DNA from 3 places in the Lentzea sp. NPDC055074 genome. Region 2 is predicted to be linked to each of the others. Evidence: riboswitches for the same ligand, from Rfam matches in the RefSeq annotation. Region 2 holds a riboswitch; each other region holds the start of a gene.

Evidence for each region. Region 2 has a riboswitch for glycine ahead of gcvP (aminomethyl-transferring glycine dehydrogenase). Riboswitches for the same ligand answer to the same signal wherever they lie in the genome.
Region 1: another riboswitch for glycine. It lies ahead of gcvT (glycine cleavage system aminomethyltransferase GcvT); the one in region 2 lies ahead of gcvP (aminomethyl-transferring glycine dehydrogenase).
Region 3: another riboswitch for glycine. It lies ahead of gcvH (glycine cleavage system protein GcvH); the one in region 2 lies ahead of gcvP (aminomethyl-transferring glycine dehydrogenase).

Annotation. Positions count from the first base shown of each region.
Region 1 covers NZ_JBSGUQ010000019.1:132,893-138,159, reverse strand. The annotation lists gene glyA (serine hydroxymethyltransferase) at 1-1,222, opposite strand, end outside; gene gcvT (glycine cleavage system aminomethyltransferase GcvT) at 1,236-2,330, opposite strand; glycine riboswitch at 2,430-2,520, opposite strand; glycine riboswitch at 2,522-2,612, opposite strand; gene ACWF7A_RS34290 (DUF3817 domain-containing protein) at 2,658-2,960, opposite strand; gene ACWF7A_RS34285 (hypothetical protein) at 2,975-3,343, opposite strand; gene ACWF7A_RS34280 (transcriptional regulator) at 3,511-4,002, opposite strand; gene ACWF7A_RS34275 (hypothetical protein) at 4,167-4,346, opposite strand; gene ACWF7A_RS34270 (CaiB/BaiF CoA transferase family protein) at 4,684-5,267, opposite strand, start outside.
Region 2 covers NZ_JBSGUQ010000020.1:143,064-148,330, reverse strand. The annotation lists gene ftsR (transcriptional regulator FtsR) at 1-488, shown strand, start outside; gene ACWF7A_RS35395 (bifunctional nuclease family protein) at 640-1,113, shown strand; gene ACWF7A_RS35390 (MerR family transcriptional regulator) at 1,442-2,008, shown strand; gene ACWF7A_RS35385 (Clp protease N-terminal domain-containing protein) at 2,096-3,064, shown strand; glycine riboswitch at 3,121-3,216, shown strand; gene gcvP (aminomethyl-transferring glycine dehydrogenase) at 3,369-5,267, shown strand, end outside.
Region 3 covers NZ_JBSGUQ010000014.1:9,468-14,734, forward strand. The annotation lists gene ACWF7A_RS28150 (TROVE domain-containing protein) at 1-1,271, shown strand, start outside; gene ACWF7A_RS28155 (winged helix-turn-helix transcriptional regulator) at 1,350-1,703, shown strand; gene ACWF7A_RS28160 (L-serine ammonia-lyase) at 1,705-3,069, opposite strand; gene gcvH (glycine cleavage system protein GcvH) at 3,113-3,496, opposite strand; glycine riboswitch at 3,561-3,653, opposite strand; gene ald (alanine dehydrogenase) at 3,879-4,991, shown strand; gene ACWF7A_RS28175 (TetR/AcrR family transcriptional regulator) at 5,047-5,267, opposite strand, start outside.

The DNA of each region.
Region 1 (5,267 bases), on a different contig from region 2:
CACGCGCGCGCAGCTCGTCGATCGCCGCGTTCGGCTTGAGGGCCTCCGCGATCACGTCGGCGACCTCGGTGAAGTCGACCTCGCCGAACCCGCGGGTCGCGAGCGCCGGCGTGCCGATCCGCAGACCGGACGTCACCATCGGCGGACGCGGGTCGTTGGGGACGGCGTTGCGGTTGACCGTGATGCCGATCTGGTGCAGCACGTCCTCGGCCTGCTTGCCGTCGAGCTCGGAGCTCACCAGGTCGACGAGGACCAGGTGCACGTCCGTGCCGCCGGTCAGCACCTTCACGCCCGCGGCCGCGACGTCCGCCTGCGACAGGCGCTCGGCGAGGATCCGCGAGCCTTCGAGGGTGCGGCGCTGGCGGTCCGCGAACTCCGGCGAGGCGGCGTGCTTGAACGCCACGGCCTTGGCCGCGATGACGTGCTCCAGCGGGCCGCCCTGCTGGCCGGGGAACACCGCCGAGTTGATCTTCTTGGCGATGTCGGCGTCGTTCGACAGGATCACGCCGCCACGGGGACCGCCGAGGGTCTTGTGGGTCGTGGTCGTCGTGACGTGCGCGTGCGGCACGGGCGACGGGTGCAGGTCGGCGGCGACGAGGCCGGCGAAGTGCGCCATGTCGACCATCAGGTAGGCCTCGACCGAGTCCGCGATGCGGCGGAACTCGGCGAAGTCCAGCTGACGCGGGTAGGCGGACCAGCCCGCGACGATCAGCTTCGGGCGGTGCTCGGTCGCCAGGCGCTCGACCTCGGCCATGTCGACGCGGCCGTCGGAGTCCGCGACGTGGTACGGCACGACGTTGTAGAGCTTGCCGGAGAAGTTGATCCGCATGCCGTGCGTCAGGTGGCCGCCGTGCGCGAGGTCCAGGCCGAGGATCGTGTCGCCGGGCTGGAGCAGCGCGAACATCGCGGCCGCGTTGGCCTGCGCGCCCGAGTGCGGCTGGACGTTCGCGAAGCCGGCGCCGAAGAGCGACTTGATGCGCTCGATGGCGAGGCGCTCGACGACGTCCACGTGCTCGCACCCGCCGTAGTAGCGGCGGCCGGGGTAGCCCTCGGCGTACTTGTTCGTCAGCACCGAGCCCTGCGCCTGCAGCACCGAGACGGGCGTGAAGTTCTCCGAGGCGATCATCTCGAGCGTGCCCTGCTGGCGAGCCAGCTCGGCCGCAACGGCCTCGGCCACCTCGGGGTCGTACTCCGCGAGGGAAGCGTTGAACTGGTCGGACATCTGGAAGATCTCCCTACTTGGCGCGCTTGTAGAACGGAAGTGCGACGACCTCGACCGGCTGCTTCTTGCCGCGGACGTCCACCAGCAACTGGGTGCCCGGCTCGGCACTGGCCTTCGTCACGTAGGCCATGGCGACGGAGTAGCCGAGGGTCGGGGACAGCGCGCCCGACGTCACCTCGCCCACGACCTCGTCGCCGTTCAGCACCGCGTACCCGTGGCGCGGGGCACGGCGCTCGGGGGTCTTCAGCCCGACCAGGACCGAGTCCACACCGGACTCGGCGACCTTGGTCAGCGCGTCACGGCCCACGAAGTCGCCCGGCTTGTCGAGCTTCACGACGCGGCCCAGGTTCGCGTTGTACGGCGTCAGCGACGTGGTGAGCTCGTTGCCGTACAAGGGCATCCCGGCTTCGAGGCGCAGCGTGTCGCGGCAGCCGAGACCGCACGGCTTGAGCTCGTGCGTCTCGCCCGCGGTCAGCAGCGCCGCCCAGACGGCCGGCGCGTCGGCGGGCGCGACGAACAGCTCGAAGCCCTCCTCGCCGGTGTAGCCGGTGCGTGCCAGCAGGGCGTCGACACCGGCCACCGTGGACGGGTACGAGGCGTAGTACTTGACCGACGCCAGGTCCGTCTCGGTCAGGCCGGACAGGATCTCGACGGACTTGGGGCCCTGGATCGCGATCAGGGCGTAGTCCGTCGACTTGTCCGCGACGACGGTGTCGAAGCCGGCGGCGCGCTCGACCAGTGCTTCAGCCACCACTGAAGCGTTGGAGGCGTTCGCGACGACCATGAACTCCTGGTCGCCCAGGCGGTACACGATCAGGTCGTCGATCACGCCGCCGTCGGCCTGCGTGATCATCGTGTAGCGCGCCTTGCCGACGGCCAGCGCCGAGATGTGGCCGACGAGCGCGAAGTCGAGGGCCTCCCCCGCCTGCGGGCCGGTCAGGACGATCTCACCCATGTGCGTGAGGTCGAAGAGGCCCGCGGTCTGGCGCACCGCGTGGTGCTCCGCGAGCTCGGACGAGTAGCGCAGCGGCATCCGCCAGCCCGCGAAGTCGGTGAACATCGCGCCGAGCTGCTCGTGCTCGGCGTTCAGAGGCGTGAGGCGGGACATCAGAACGCTCCTCCAGGGTGCGCCAAAGGACCGGACGCGGCCGGCTGAGGCATCAGAAGAATGACACGGTCCATCGGAGACTCCTCACTAGAGCGAGCCTCCCCCTCTGTCATGAGCCTGAGAGCTTCGCCACGCAGAGCGTGACTTGCACCGTGGGCGAGGCTGCCGAGCAGCCTGCTTTCCAGAGTTGCCTTCGTCGTGCGGTACCTGTACCTGAGAGATTCCGGGGAGGAGTTGCTCCTACGGTGTCCCCGCTGAAGGGGACTCTCCCGCGCGACATCGACGGCCGTGTTCAGTTGGTAGCCCCAGACGCTAGCAGGCCAAACGTCACAACGGCACGCCCTGCGCGGTCTTCTCGACCACCTTGCGCTCCGCCCAGAAGGACAGGAACGGGATCGTGCCGGCGATCAGGACCAGCAGGGTGCCCTTGATCGACCAGCGCAGCTTGAGCGCCAGGTCGACGGAAATCACCAGGTAGATGGCGTAGAGGAAGCCGTGGATCGGGCCGACGACCTTCATCGCGCCACCCATGTCCGCGGCGTACTTGAGCACCATCGCCACGACCAGGAGCAGCAGGAAGACTCCGACCACGTAAGCCATGACCCTGAACCGGGTCAACGCACCCTTCATCTGCCCGCCTTCGCTCAACGACCGTCCCGCGCGTTGAGGTCCGCGAGCATGCGGTTGTAGGCCGCGAGCTCCGCGTCTTCGTCATCGTCGAGGTGCTCGACAGGCGCGGGTTTGACGGCGACAACCGTACTTTCCGGCCTGGGAGCAGGTGCAACCGGATCCTCGTCACGCCGCTGACGTGCCAGCCGGCGGAACCGCCACACCATGAAAAGGGGGAAGAGGCCGAAGAGCGGCCACTGGAGCACGTACCCGAGGTTCTGGAACGTGCCGCTGGCGGACTCGAAGCGCTGCCACTGCCACCAGGCGAGCCCGCAACAGACGATCAACGCCGCCAGACAGGCGAACGCGATCAGCACACGTTGGGGAGTAAGGAGGCCGCGCACGACCTCAGACTACTTGGGTGAGGCCTCCTGACGGAGGCCACCCCGTGGGGGTCCGGGGGCTTGCCCCCGGCTGGGGCGTGGGGGCTCGGCCCCCACAGAACACGCGGAACGATCGGGGTGAGCGCAGTCCGCGAACATGGGGGCCCCAATCGCGGAGCCCCGGTCCACTACGCCACGCCGTCCCGGCGCTGCCTCTGCAGACGAGCAACACACCAGGCCGCGGCGGAGCCACGACGAAGGTGCTGGAGAACCGTCATCGGTCCCAGGCGCCTCCCGAGGTCGGCAGGGGACAGGCCGGCCGCGCGGTAGTCGAGCGCGCGCTGGTCCAACGGGCTGATGCCCGCGTCCCACCACTGCTCGGCCTCGGCGACGTCGCCCACCAGCTGCCAGTAGCTCGCCGCGGCGGCGAGCAGTGCCTCGGGTGCCTCCGGCGCCCGCTTGCGCATCGCGGCCACGTAGGCCGGATCCGCCGAGTCGACCTTGACCAAGCCACGCGACCCGCTCCTGCCGCCCCGCTGGACGGGGATGCCAGGCGCCGAGGGGGGAGCCTCCGCGAGCCACGCGTTCTTGATCCGGTTCACCTCCTGCATCTCTGCGTCATCAGACCGTTCAGCCGCCCACTGCTGCAACAGCTCGTGGACCCCGGAGTCCTCGACCATATGTGCCTCCTCGTCGGTCGGGGATCGGCCATTGCAGCGGAAGGTATTCGGTAGGTCTGACAATCGCCAGACCCTGAATCGCCAGAACACCCGTTACCAGTGCGTGATTGGCCGCTTTCCACCCATCCGGCTCAACGCAGATGGCCGAGGATCACCGTCCGTCACTAGCTGAGCGGGGTGGCCGTCCCGAAGAGGCTCCTGATGAAGGTGATGATCGACTCCGCCCCCTGACGCAGCCAGCCGAGAACCTGCTGGACCGCCGAAGCGGACTGCTCGGGCTGGGTGATCAGGAGGAACAGCACCAGCGCGACGCCCGCCAGCACTAGCACCTTCTTGAGGTTCACAGGTACCTCTCCGTCCGTGTGGTTCACCGGTCGGGCGGCCGGCCGCCCGTGTCACCCGACATGGTCCCTCATTCACCCGGCCGATGAACAACGACCACGCCAAACCGTCCCGGGGTTCCGCCAGCGGCACACGCCTGCACGGCGCCCAACGTCACCCGAATGGCGGCTAAAGAGGGGCGTCAACAGCGCCGATGTCCTGGGCACGAGGTGAACACGGACTCCCTCGCATCCCACAGCTTGGAAGAGAGACTGTTGCACCGGGCCTCACCCGGATGCCGAACGTCCCCCATCACGCACCGTCACGCCTTCGTGGCGCTATTAATGCGCACCCGAACATTCATCCAATTACTCCAGACCGACGCAGTTCCATAATTCGAGCCTCCGCCACACCCATGTCGGCAAGCACTTCCCCGGTGTTCGTCCCGGTCGAAACCGGAGCCGTGGGAACACCCGCCGGGGTGCGGTCGAAGCGGGGCGCCGGAGCCGGATGCGGCGAACCGGACACGTCCACGAACGAGTTGCGCGCCGCGTTGTACGGGTGAACCGCCGCCTCGGCCGGGGTCAGCACCGGCGCCAGGCACGCGTCCGTGCCCTCCGCGAGGTCCGCCCACTCGTCGCGCGGCCGGGTCTTCACCGCCGCCGCGATGCGTTCCCGCAGCTCAGGCCAGTTCGCCGGGTCGTTGCGCGACGGAGCGTCCTCCAGCCCCAGCACGCGGACCAGGTCGGCGTAGAACTTCTCCTCCAGCGCGCCGATGGCCACGTACCTGCCGTCCGCGGCCTCGTAGACGTCGTAGAACGGCACTCCGCCGTCGAGCATGTTCTCGCCCCGGCCACCGGACCACATGCCCGCGGACCGCATCCCGTGCAGGAACGTCGTCAGCAACGCAGCCCCGTCGACCATGGCCGCGTCGACGACCTGGC
Region 2 (5,267 bases):
GCTTCCTGGAAGCGGAGGGGCTGGTCCGCCCGGCACGCACCGCCTCCGGCTACCGCCAGTTCAGCGTGGCGGACGTCGAGAGGTTGCGGTTCGTGCTGTCCGCACAACGCGACAGGTACCTGCCGCTCAAGGTGATCCGCGAGCAGCTCGACGCCGTGACCGACTCGGCGGCGTCGGTCTCCCGGATCGATCTGCTGGCCCAGACCGGGTTCGGCGCCGACCAGCTGTCCCAGCTGGAACGCGACGGTCTGCTGCGCCCCGGCCCCGGCGGCCGGTTCACCACCGAGGACGTCACCGCGCTCCGCACGATCCGGACGATGACCGGGCTCGGCGTCGAGCGCGAGCACCTGCGCGCGGTCCGCGCAGCAGCGGATCACGAGGTGGTCGTGCTGAAGTCCTTCTCAGATCCCGAGACGATCCGGGAATTGGCAGGCCTCTTCACCTCGTTGCACACGTTGTTGGTGAGAGCGGGCCTGCGCCAGTCCTGATCAGCTGGAGATGTGTGCCTTCTTGATCACGATCTGCCCGAAACGATTGAGCACACGGCCCGCTTGGCGGGTAGCGTCGGACAGGTACGCCGGGGGATGCTCGGGTGTGAAACCGGGTCGTCCCCGAACAAAAAGAGGGAGGCGAGGCCCGATGAGCGAAATGCGCGTCGTCGGCGTGCGGGTGGAGCTGCCCCAGAACCAGCCGATCCTTCTTCTGCGCGAAACCGAGGGCGAGCGGTACCTGCCCATCTGGATCGGCAGCGTCGAGGCCACCGCGATCGCGCTGGAGCAGCAGGGCGTGCGTCCTGCTCGACCGCTCACCCACGACCTCCTCAAGGACGTCATCGGGGCACTGGGCCGCAACCTCGAACAGGTCAGGATCACCGACCTGCAGGAGGGCACGTTCTTCGCGGAGCTCGTGTTCGACGGTGACGTGCGGGTGTCCGCGCGGCCCTCGGACTCGGTGGCGCTGGCGTTGCGCGTGGGCGTCCCCATCCACGCCGAGGAGTCGGTGCTGGCCGAGGCGGGCCTGATCATCCCGGACGAGCAGGAGGACGAGGTGGAGAAGTTCCGCGAGTTCCTCGACTCCGTCTCCCCGGAGGACTTCCGTGGAGCGGATACGTAGGCACTGCGGGGGAGCGGACATCTGAGTTTTCAGGGGTCGCGCTCTGTCTTGTATGGGCGGCAGGTCAGTTCATTCGGATGTCCCTCGATCAGACTACTTACGGTCGTCATGGCCGCTAAACGATCACTAAACGTCACCTGAACGTGCTAGTTCGGGTGACGGTATGACTCTCAACCTCAGGTTGAGGGTCGCAACTCCCCGCGCGTCGCGTTGACCTGCCATCGGACCGGTCTTACCGTCGAACTCGAGTGGACGTCGCCGCTTCACGAGAGTGGACGCGGCGGCTTGACGGTCATGAGTTTCGTGGCCGTTCCGAGGGGAGGCAGGCGTGGTCGAGGAAGCGCCCTTGAGGGCCGAATCCGGGCTGCAGGGTGAACTGTTCCCGGACTCCTCGCTGCCGGACGAGCTCGTCGGTTACCGAGGACCCGCGGCGTGTCAGATCGCGGGCATCACGTACCGGCAGCTCGACTACTGGGCAAGGACCGGGCTGGTCGCGCCGACGATAAGGATGGCGCACGGCTCCGGGAGCCAGAGGCTGTACTCCTTCAAGGACATCCTGGTGCTCAAGGTCGTCAAACGGCTGCTCGACACCGGCGTCTCGTTGCAGAACATCAGGGTCGCGGTCGACCACCTGCGCCGCCGCGGCGTGCAGGACCTCGCGAGGATCACGCTCTTCTCCGACGGCACCACCGTCTACGAGTGCACCTCGCCGGAGGAGGTCGTCGACCTGCTGCAGGGCGGTCAGGGCGTGTTCGGCATCGCGGTGAGCGGTGCGATGCGGGAGATCTCCGGCACGATCCACGAGTTCCCGGCCGAACGTGCGGACGGCGTCGAGATCGCCCCGATGACCGAGGACGAGCTGACCCGCCGGCGTCGCGAGCGCGCCACCGGCTGACCGGCCCGATGACCGTGGCCGACTGGCCGCCGTGAGTGGCCGGTCGGCAGAAGCGCCGCGATCACGCTGATCCCTAGCGTTCACGGCATGACGCACACCCCTTCCTCGCAGGTCGTGAAGGTGCTGGCCGCCGCGGTGCAGCGAGCCGTCCGGCTGGAGTTCGGCTTCCTCGGCACCGAGAACCTGCTGATCTCGCTGATCGACACCATCGGTCCGGGCCGCAAGCTCGGCGTGAGGTCGCTGGCGGCCCAGGCGATGGCGCGGGGGACCGAGCACTGGGCCGGTGACGACGGCGGTGTCGTTCCCGAGTCCCATCCGGACGTCACGGCGCTGATGAGCGCCGCCTGCGACCTGGCCCGCGTGGACACCGTTCTGCCCGTCAGCCGCGCGCTGGAGGACTGTCTCCTCGCCGCTGCCGGCCAGGCGGGCGAAGGCGTGCTGACCACGACCCACCTCTCGCTCGCGTTGCTGGCGCAGGACTCCGGTCGTGCGGCCGACCTGTTCGTGGTGCGCGGTGTGGACGTCGAGGCGACGGCCGACGCCGTGCGAGCCGACGCCGCGCGGCCCTACGCCGAGCAGGAGGAAGCACCCGCCGTGTGGTTGCTGCGCAAGGCGGGAGCCCTGGAGGGCGAGTCCGGCGGCGGGTACGTGCGCTGGCTGACCAAGCTCGTCTCGCGCGGCCAGGGGCTCGGCGGTCCGATGCTGACCGTCGTGCGCAACGAGGCCGAACGGCTCGCGGTCGCCGCACGGCGTGACCTCTCGTCACGGGACCTCGTCGAGGCGGTGCTGACCGTCGACCACCAGCTCGCGGTGGCGGGCCGCAGGCTCAAGGCGGAGTTCGAGACCGGTGGCGCCGCGGCCCTGCGAGAGGCGGGCGTGGACCCGTCCGCGTTGCCCGCGGGCGGCACCGTGGAACGCGCGGTGGAACGGGCGAAGCTCGTCGCCGCCCGGCGCGGGGACGCGGTCGTGGGCACCCGGCACCTGCTCGAAGCGCTCCGCGACGACCCGGCGGACCCGGTCGCACGGGTGCTCACCGGTCTCGGTGCTGAGACGTAGGTCGCGTCCCTAGGGACTACCTGGACTGCCTGCGGGTATTCTTCGCGGGTAGTCGCTGAACTCAGGCGGGAGAGACCGGGCCCCGAGCCCGGCGCCGAAGGAGCAAGTCCCTCCCCGGGAACCTCTCAGGCATCCAGGACCGCTCGAGCGAGACGCCTCTGGAAAGTGGATCCCCCGGGATCCCGCCGACGGTGAAAGCCCAGCCTGTGCAGGTGGGTGAACCTCTCAGGCGCCCGACATCGGGTACGGACAGAGCGGGGAGGGCACCAGGACACGTGTGCCCGCAGCCCCCCGGAGGCGTTTGATGACGCAGGACCGCATTCCGCTCGCCGCTCTCGAGCACGGCACCCCGTTCGCCGACCGCCACGTCGGCCCGCGCCCCGCCGAACTCGCGCGCATCCTCGACGTCATCGGCGTCGGGTCGCTCGAGGAGCTGGCGCAGCACGCGGTGCCTTCGTCCATCCACGAGCGCGACCTCGTGCTGGACCTGCCCGCCCCGGCCACCGAGACCGAGGCGCTCGCGGAGCTGCGCGAGCTCGCGTCGCAGAACCGCCCGATGACGCAGATGATCGGCCTGGGCTACTACGACACCGTGACGCCGGGCGTGATCCTGCGCAACGTGCTCGAGTCGCCCGCCTGGTACACCGCGTACACGCCGTACCAGCCGGAGATCTCGCAGGGCCGTCTCGAGGCGCTGCTGAACTTCCAGACGATGGTCGGCGACCTGACGGGCCTGCCGGTCGCGAACGCGTCCATGCTGGACGAGTCGACCGCGGCCGCCGAGGCGATGACGCTCGTGCGCCGCGCCGGCAAGTCCAAGTCGAACAAGTTCGTCATCGACTCCGACACGCTGCCCCAGACGCTCGCCGTAATCGAGACGCGCGCCGAGCCGCTCGGCATCGAGATCGTCGTCGCCGACCTGTCGCAGGGCATCGAGGGCCTGGGCCTCGGCGGTGACTTCTTCGGCGTGCTGCTGTCCTACCCCGGCGCGTCCGGTGTGGTGCGCGACCAGAAGGCGCTCATCGAGGAGATCCACAACGCCGGTGCGCAGGCCGTCGTCGTCGCCGACCTGCTGGCGCTGACGCTGCTGCGCGCGCCGGGCGAGATCGGCGCGGACGTCGTCGTCGGCACCACCCAGCGCTTCGGCGTCCCGATCGGCTTCGGCGGCCCGCACGCGGGTTACATGGCCGTCCGGTCCGGTCTGGAGCGTCAGCTGCCCGGCCGTCTCGTGGGCGTCTCCGTCGACTCGGACGGCTCGCTCGCCTACCGCCTCGCGCTGCAGACGCGCGAGCAGCACATCCGCCGCGAGAAGGCCACGTCGAACATCTGCACCGCACAGGTGCTGCTGGCCGTCATCGCGTCCATGTACGCCGTCTACCACGGTCCCGAGGGCCTGCGTTCGATCGCGACCCGCGTGCACCGCCTCGCGACCGTGCTCGCCACGGGCCTGTGCGAGGCCGGTCTGGACGTCGTACACGGCGAGTTCTTCGACACCGTCGAGGTCCGCGTCGAGGGCCAGGCCGCGGCGGTCGTCGCGAAGGCTCGCGAGGCCGGCATCAACCTGCGCCTCGTCGACGCCGACGTCGTCGCGATCGCTTGCGACGAGAAGACCACGCGCGCGCACATCATCGCCGTGTGGGAGGCCTTCGGGGTCACCGGGTCCGATGTGGACGCGATCGACGCCGACACCGCCGACGGCATCCCGGCCGACCTGCGCCGCACCTCGGACTACCTGACGCACCCGGTCTTCCACGCGCACCGCTCCGAGACCGCGCTGCTGCGCTACCTGCGCGCGCTGTCCGACAAGGACGTGGCGCTCGACCGCAGCATGATCCCGCTCGGCTCCTGCACGATGAAGCTGAACGCCACCGCGGAGATGGAGTCCATCACCTGGCCGGAGTTCTCGACGCTGCACCCGTTCGCGCCCGTCGAGGACGCCCGCGGTCTGCTGAAGATCGTGTCCGACCTGGAGGCGTGGCTCGCCGAGGTCACCGGCTACGACGCCGTCTCGCTGCAGCCCAACGCCGGCTCGCAGGGTGAGTTCGCCGGTCTGCTGGCGATCCGCGCGTACCACCGCGCGAACGGCAACGCCGACCGCGACGTCTGCCTGATCCCGTCGTCCGCGCACGGCACCAACGCCGCGTCCGCCGTCATGGCCGGCATGCGCGTCGTCGTCGTGAAGTGCGACGACAAGGGCAACATC
Region 3 (5,267 bases), on a different contig from region 2:
TGTACGCGCGGCTCCTGTTCGAGTCCACCGCGGGCGTCACCAACCGTGCCGTCGTGGACTCCGTGCTGCAGCGGGCCGACGAGCCGGGCGAACTGCTCGCCTACTGGACGGGCAAGCACGGCCGCAGCGTGCCGAAGCCGGTCAAGCGCGGCATCGCCGACGCCGTCGGACGCCTCTACAACGAGCGCGCCGTCCTGAAGTGGGACAGCGACGCCCGCGGCTTCCGCATGGCCGACGTGCTGAACCTCGCCCACCCCTCTCCTGCCGCACCGTGGCAGGGCGCGCTGTTCCAGCACGTCCTGGACCGGCGCCGTGACGCGGACGCCGCCGTGCCCGAGGGCCTGCGCGTGGTCGCGGCCCGTCGGGAGCTCATGGCGTGGCCGGTCGAGCAGCGCCGCGCGTTGTTCTCGCGTCCCGACGCGGTGGGCGTGCTGCGTTCCGCCGGCATGACGTGGGAGGCCGTGTCCGGATGGCTGCAGGGCCCGCTCACCCGTGAGGTGTGGGAGGCGCTGGCACCGTCGATGGGCTACATGGCGCTCGTCCGGAACCTCAGGAACTTCGACGAGGCCGGCATGTCCGACGAGGCCGCGGCCGCCGTCGCGGCACGCCTGGCGGACCCGGGCCAGGTCGCGCGCTCGCGACAGTTCCCGTTCCGCTTCCTGTCCGCCTACGAGGCGGCGCCGAGCCTGCGCTGGGGCCACGCCCTGGACCAGGCGCTGCAGGCGTCGCTGTCGAACCTGCCCGCGCTGCCCGGCCGGTCGCTGGTCCTCGTCGACACCTCGGCGTCGATGACGCACCGCACGATCTCGGCGCGGTCGAAGGTCACCCCGGCCAAGGCCGCGGCGGTCTTCGGCGTCGCACTGGGAGCGAAGGGCGAGCAGGTCGACGTGGTCGGCTTCGCGGACGGCACGTTCCGGCACGACGTGAAGCGGGGCGCCTCGGTGATCCGCGAGGTGGACCGGTTCCTGAAGCGCATCGGCGAGGTCGGCCACGGCACCGACATCACCGGGTCGCTCAAGCGCTCCTACCGGGGCCACGACCGCGTGTTCATCATCTCGGACATGCAGACGATCGGTGGGTACGCGGGGCAGGGCGTCTCGGACGCGGTGCCCGCGCACGTGCCGATCTACGGGTTCAACCTGGGTGGCTACGGCAACGCCGCGTACGCCACCGGCAAGGCGCACCGCCACGAGTTCGGCGGCCTGTCGGACGCGACGTTCAGGATGGTCCCCCTGCTCGAGGCGTGCCGGAACGCAACCTGGCCGTTCTGAGGTGTGTGAGAGCTCTCCTGACGCGGAGAGCTCTCACACTTACTATCAGTTAGCGTTGTGACCAGCTATGATACTGTTATGGAGTACAACGTGTTCGCGAAGGCGTGCCCCTCGCGCCCCACGCTGGAGCACGTCACGGGCAGGTGGGGCGGCCTGACGCTCGGCGTGCTCGTGGACGGTCCGCTGCGCTTCAACGAGCTGCGCCGCCGCGTCGACGGGGTCAGCGAGAAGATGCTCTCGCAGACGTTGCAGGCCCTCGAGCGCGACGGGCTCGTGCACCGGGAAGCCCAGAACACGAACCCGCCGCGCGTCGACTACAGCCTGACGCCGCTCGGGCGCGAGACGGCGGACAGGCTGCTCGCGCTCATCCACTTGCTGGAGGCGCGCATGCCGGACGTGCTGGCGGCTCAGGCCGCTTACGACGCCCGCTGACCTAACACTCGATGACGTTCACGGCGAGGCCGCCGCGTGCCGTCTCCTTGTACTTGACCGACATGTCCTTGCCGGTGTCCCGCATGGTCTTGATGACCTTGTCGAGCGACACGAAGTGCGAGCCGTCGCCCCGCAAGGCCATGCGCACAGCCGTGATGGCCTTGATGGACGCGACGGCGTTGCGTTCGATGCACGGGATCTGCACCAGGCCGCCGATCGGGTCGCACGTCAGCCCGAGGTTGTGCTCCATGGCGATCTCGGCGGCGTTCTCGACCTGTTCGGGCGTACCGCCCAGAACCTCGGCGAGACCGCCGGCGGCCATCGAGCAGGCCGAGCCGACCTCGCCCTGGCAGCCGACCTCGGCGCCGGAGATCGACGCGTTCTCCTTGAACAGCACGCCGATCGCGCCCGCCGTGAGCAGGAACCTGACCACGCCGTCGTCGGACGCTCCCGGCACGAACTTCGTGTAGTAGTGCAGGACCGCGGGGACGATGCCGGCCGCGCCGTTGGTCGGTGCGGTGACGACACGGCCGCCTGCCGCGTTCTCCTCGTTGACGGCCAGCGCGAAGAGCGTCACCCAGTCCATGACCCGCAGCGGGTCGGTGACGAAGTGCTCCTTCTCCAGCGTCCTGCGCATCTCGGCGGCGCGGCGGCGCACCTTCAGGCCGCCCGGCAGGACGCCGTGCTCGGTGCAGCCGCGTTCGACGCACTCCTGCATGACGTGCCAGATGTGCAGGAGTCCTTCGCGGACCTCGGCTTCCGTGCGCCACGACAGCTCGTTGGCCATCATGATCTCGCTGATCGACAGGCCGGTCTCGCGGCAGCGCGCGAGGAGCTGGTCGCCGGTCAGGAACGGGTGTGCCAACGGCGTCGAGTCGGGCTTGATCCGGTCGGTGCCCGACGCGTTCTCGTCGACGACGAAACCGCCGCCGATCGAGTAGTAGACGGCGTGCTCGACCGACTTCCCGCCGCTGAACGCCTCGAAGCTCATCCCGTTGGGGTGCAACGGGAGTGACTTGCGGCGGTGCATGACGAGGTCGCGGTCGTGCACGAAGTCGATCTCGTGCGCGCCGCCGAGCTTCAGCCGGCCGCCGGAGATGATCTCTTCGACGCGGTGGGCCGCGGCCGCGGGGTCGACTTCTTCGGGCAGGTTGCCTTCGAGACCCAGGAACACGGCCTTGGGACTGCCGTGCCCGTGTCCGGTGGCGCCGAGCGAGCCGAACAGCTCGACGTGCACGCGGTCCACTGAGGACACTCCGTCGCCGAGCTTGTCGACGAACATCGCGGCCGCGCGCATCGGTCCGACCGTGTGGGAGCTGGACGGTCCGATGCCGACGGAGAAGAGGTCGAAAACGCTGATCGCCACTGATCAGTCCTTCGTGGTGGTGGAGCGGTCAGTCAGGCCCATGTCAGTCGGACTTGGTGAGCTCGGCGTACTTCGCCGCCGTGAGCAGGTTCTCCGCCGAGTCCACGCGGACCCTGAAGAGCCAGCCGGCGCCGTACGGGTCGCTGTTCACGACCGCCGGGTCGTCCACGACGGCGCTGTTGACCTCGATCACCTCACCGGTGACGGGCGAGAACAGGTCGCTGACGGACTTGGTGGACTCCAGCTCGCCGCAGACCTCGTTGGTGACGACCTCGGCACCGACCTCGGGAAGCTGGATGTACACGATGTCGCCGAGGGCGTCGGCGGCGTACTCGGTGATTCCGCAGGTCAGCGGGTCCTGGGTGCCCGGCGTCCAGTCGACCCACTCGTGCTCGACGGTGTAGAGCAGGTTCTCGGGGAACTCCACGGCGGCGACTCCTCTGGCTGTGACGGATCAGGAAACTTGCGCCCCCTCCGCCGTGCAGAGTTGCCTACCCCGAGTGGTCTTGCTGCCTGAGAGTGTGCGGGAGCTTGCCCCTTCGGCGCCCCGACCGGTTCGTCGAGGTCTCTCCCACGCGGGTTCTGGCGCTCGCGCGCCGCGGCCGGTGTTCAGTTGTCCGCGGCGAACGCTATGTGCGGCCCCCGCCGAGTGTCAACGCGGGATGGTCCAGGGGAACGCGAACGAGGCTCAGGTCGCTCTGTCCCAGACGAACAAACCAGGGGGTGGCAGATAGTGCTGCCAGCACAGTGACATGGCCTCGCGACTGGCCCACATTATGAGATGTCGGCCACCGAACGGAGGAGTCATCGTGCGGATCGCAGTTCCCCGCGAGATCAAGAACCACGAGTACCGCGTCGCTCTCACCCCTGCCGGTGCGCACGAGCTGACCAGCCGCGGGCACGACGTCTACGTCGAGCAGGGCGCCGGTCTCGGTTCCGCGATCACGGACGAGGAGTACCTCGCCGCGGGCGCCAAGATCCTCGCGACCGCCAACGACGTGTGGGCCGAGGGTGACCTGGTTCTCAAGGTCAAGGAGCCGATCGCGGAGGAGTACCCGCGTCTCCGTGCCGGTCAGACCCTCTTCACGTACCTGCACCTCGCCGCCGACAAGCCGCTGACCGAGGCGCTGCTCGCGTCCGGCACCACGGCCATCGCCTACGAGACCGTGCAGCTGCCGAACCGCTCGCTGCCGCTGCTCGCCCCGATGTCCGAGGTCGCGGGCAGGCTGGCCCCGCAGGTCGGCGCGTTCGCGCTGATGAAGCCCTCCGGTGGCCGCGGCGTGCTGCCCGGTGGCGTCCCCGGTGTCGCCCCGGCCCGCGTGGTCGTCATCGGCGGCGGCGTGGCGGGCGTCAACGCCGCCACCATCGCCGTCGGCATGGGCGCGGACGTGCAGATCCTCGACACCAACGTCGACCGCCTGCGCCAGATCGACGCCCAGTTCCAGGGCCGGCTGCGCACGCTCGCCTCGAACTCGTTCGCCATCGAGCAGGCCGTCCGCGAGGCCGACCTGGTCATCGGCGCCGTGCTCGTCCCCGGTGCCGCGGCCCCGAAGCTCGTGTCGAACGCGCTCGTCGCGGACATGAAGCCGGGTTCGGTGCTCGTCGACATCGCCATCGACCAGGGCGGTTGCTTCGAGGACTCGCGCGCCACCACGCACGCCGAGCCGACCTACGAGGTCCACAACTCGGTGTTCTACTGCGTCGCGAACATGCCGGGCGCCGTCCCGCGCACCTCGACCTACGCGCTGACCAACGTGACGCTGCCGTACGCGGTCGCGCTGGCCGACAAGGGCTGGACGCGGGCGCTGAAGGACGACCGTTCGTTGGCCCTGGGTCTCAACGTGCACGCCGGTCAGCTGACCAACGGCCCGGTGGCCGAGGCGACCGGTCTGCCGCACACGCCGCTCGAGAGCGTGGTCTGAAAGCCAACTGAATGAATGAGGCCCCCGCACGCGTGAACCGCTGCGGGGGTTTCGCCTATCTGAGGGCGGCTACGCGGGCCTTGATGCCGTCGATCACGCAGTCCAGTCCGAACTCGAACTGCCCGTCCAGCGTCCACAGGTCCGGCTCGTCCAGCATCGCGACGTAGCGGGGGTGCTCGTCCCGGTAGAGGTCGGCGATCTTCGCCAGGTCCGGCGGCGAGTCCATCCCGCCGCGCCCGAGGAAGTTGACCTCCGCGATCGCGTGCCCGTTGACGA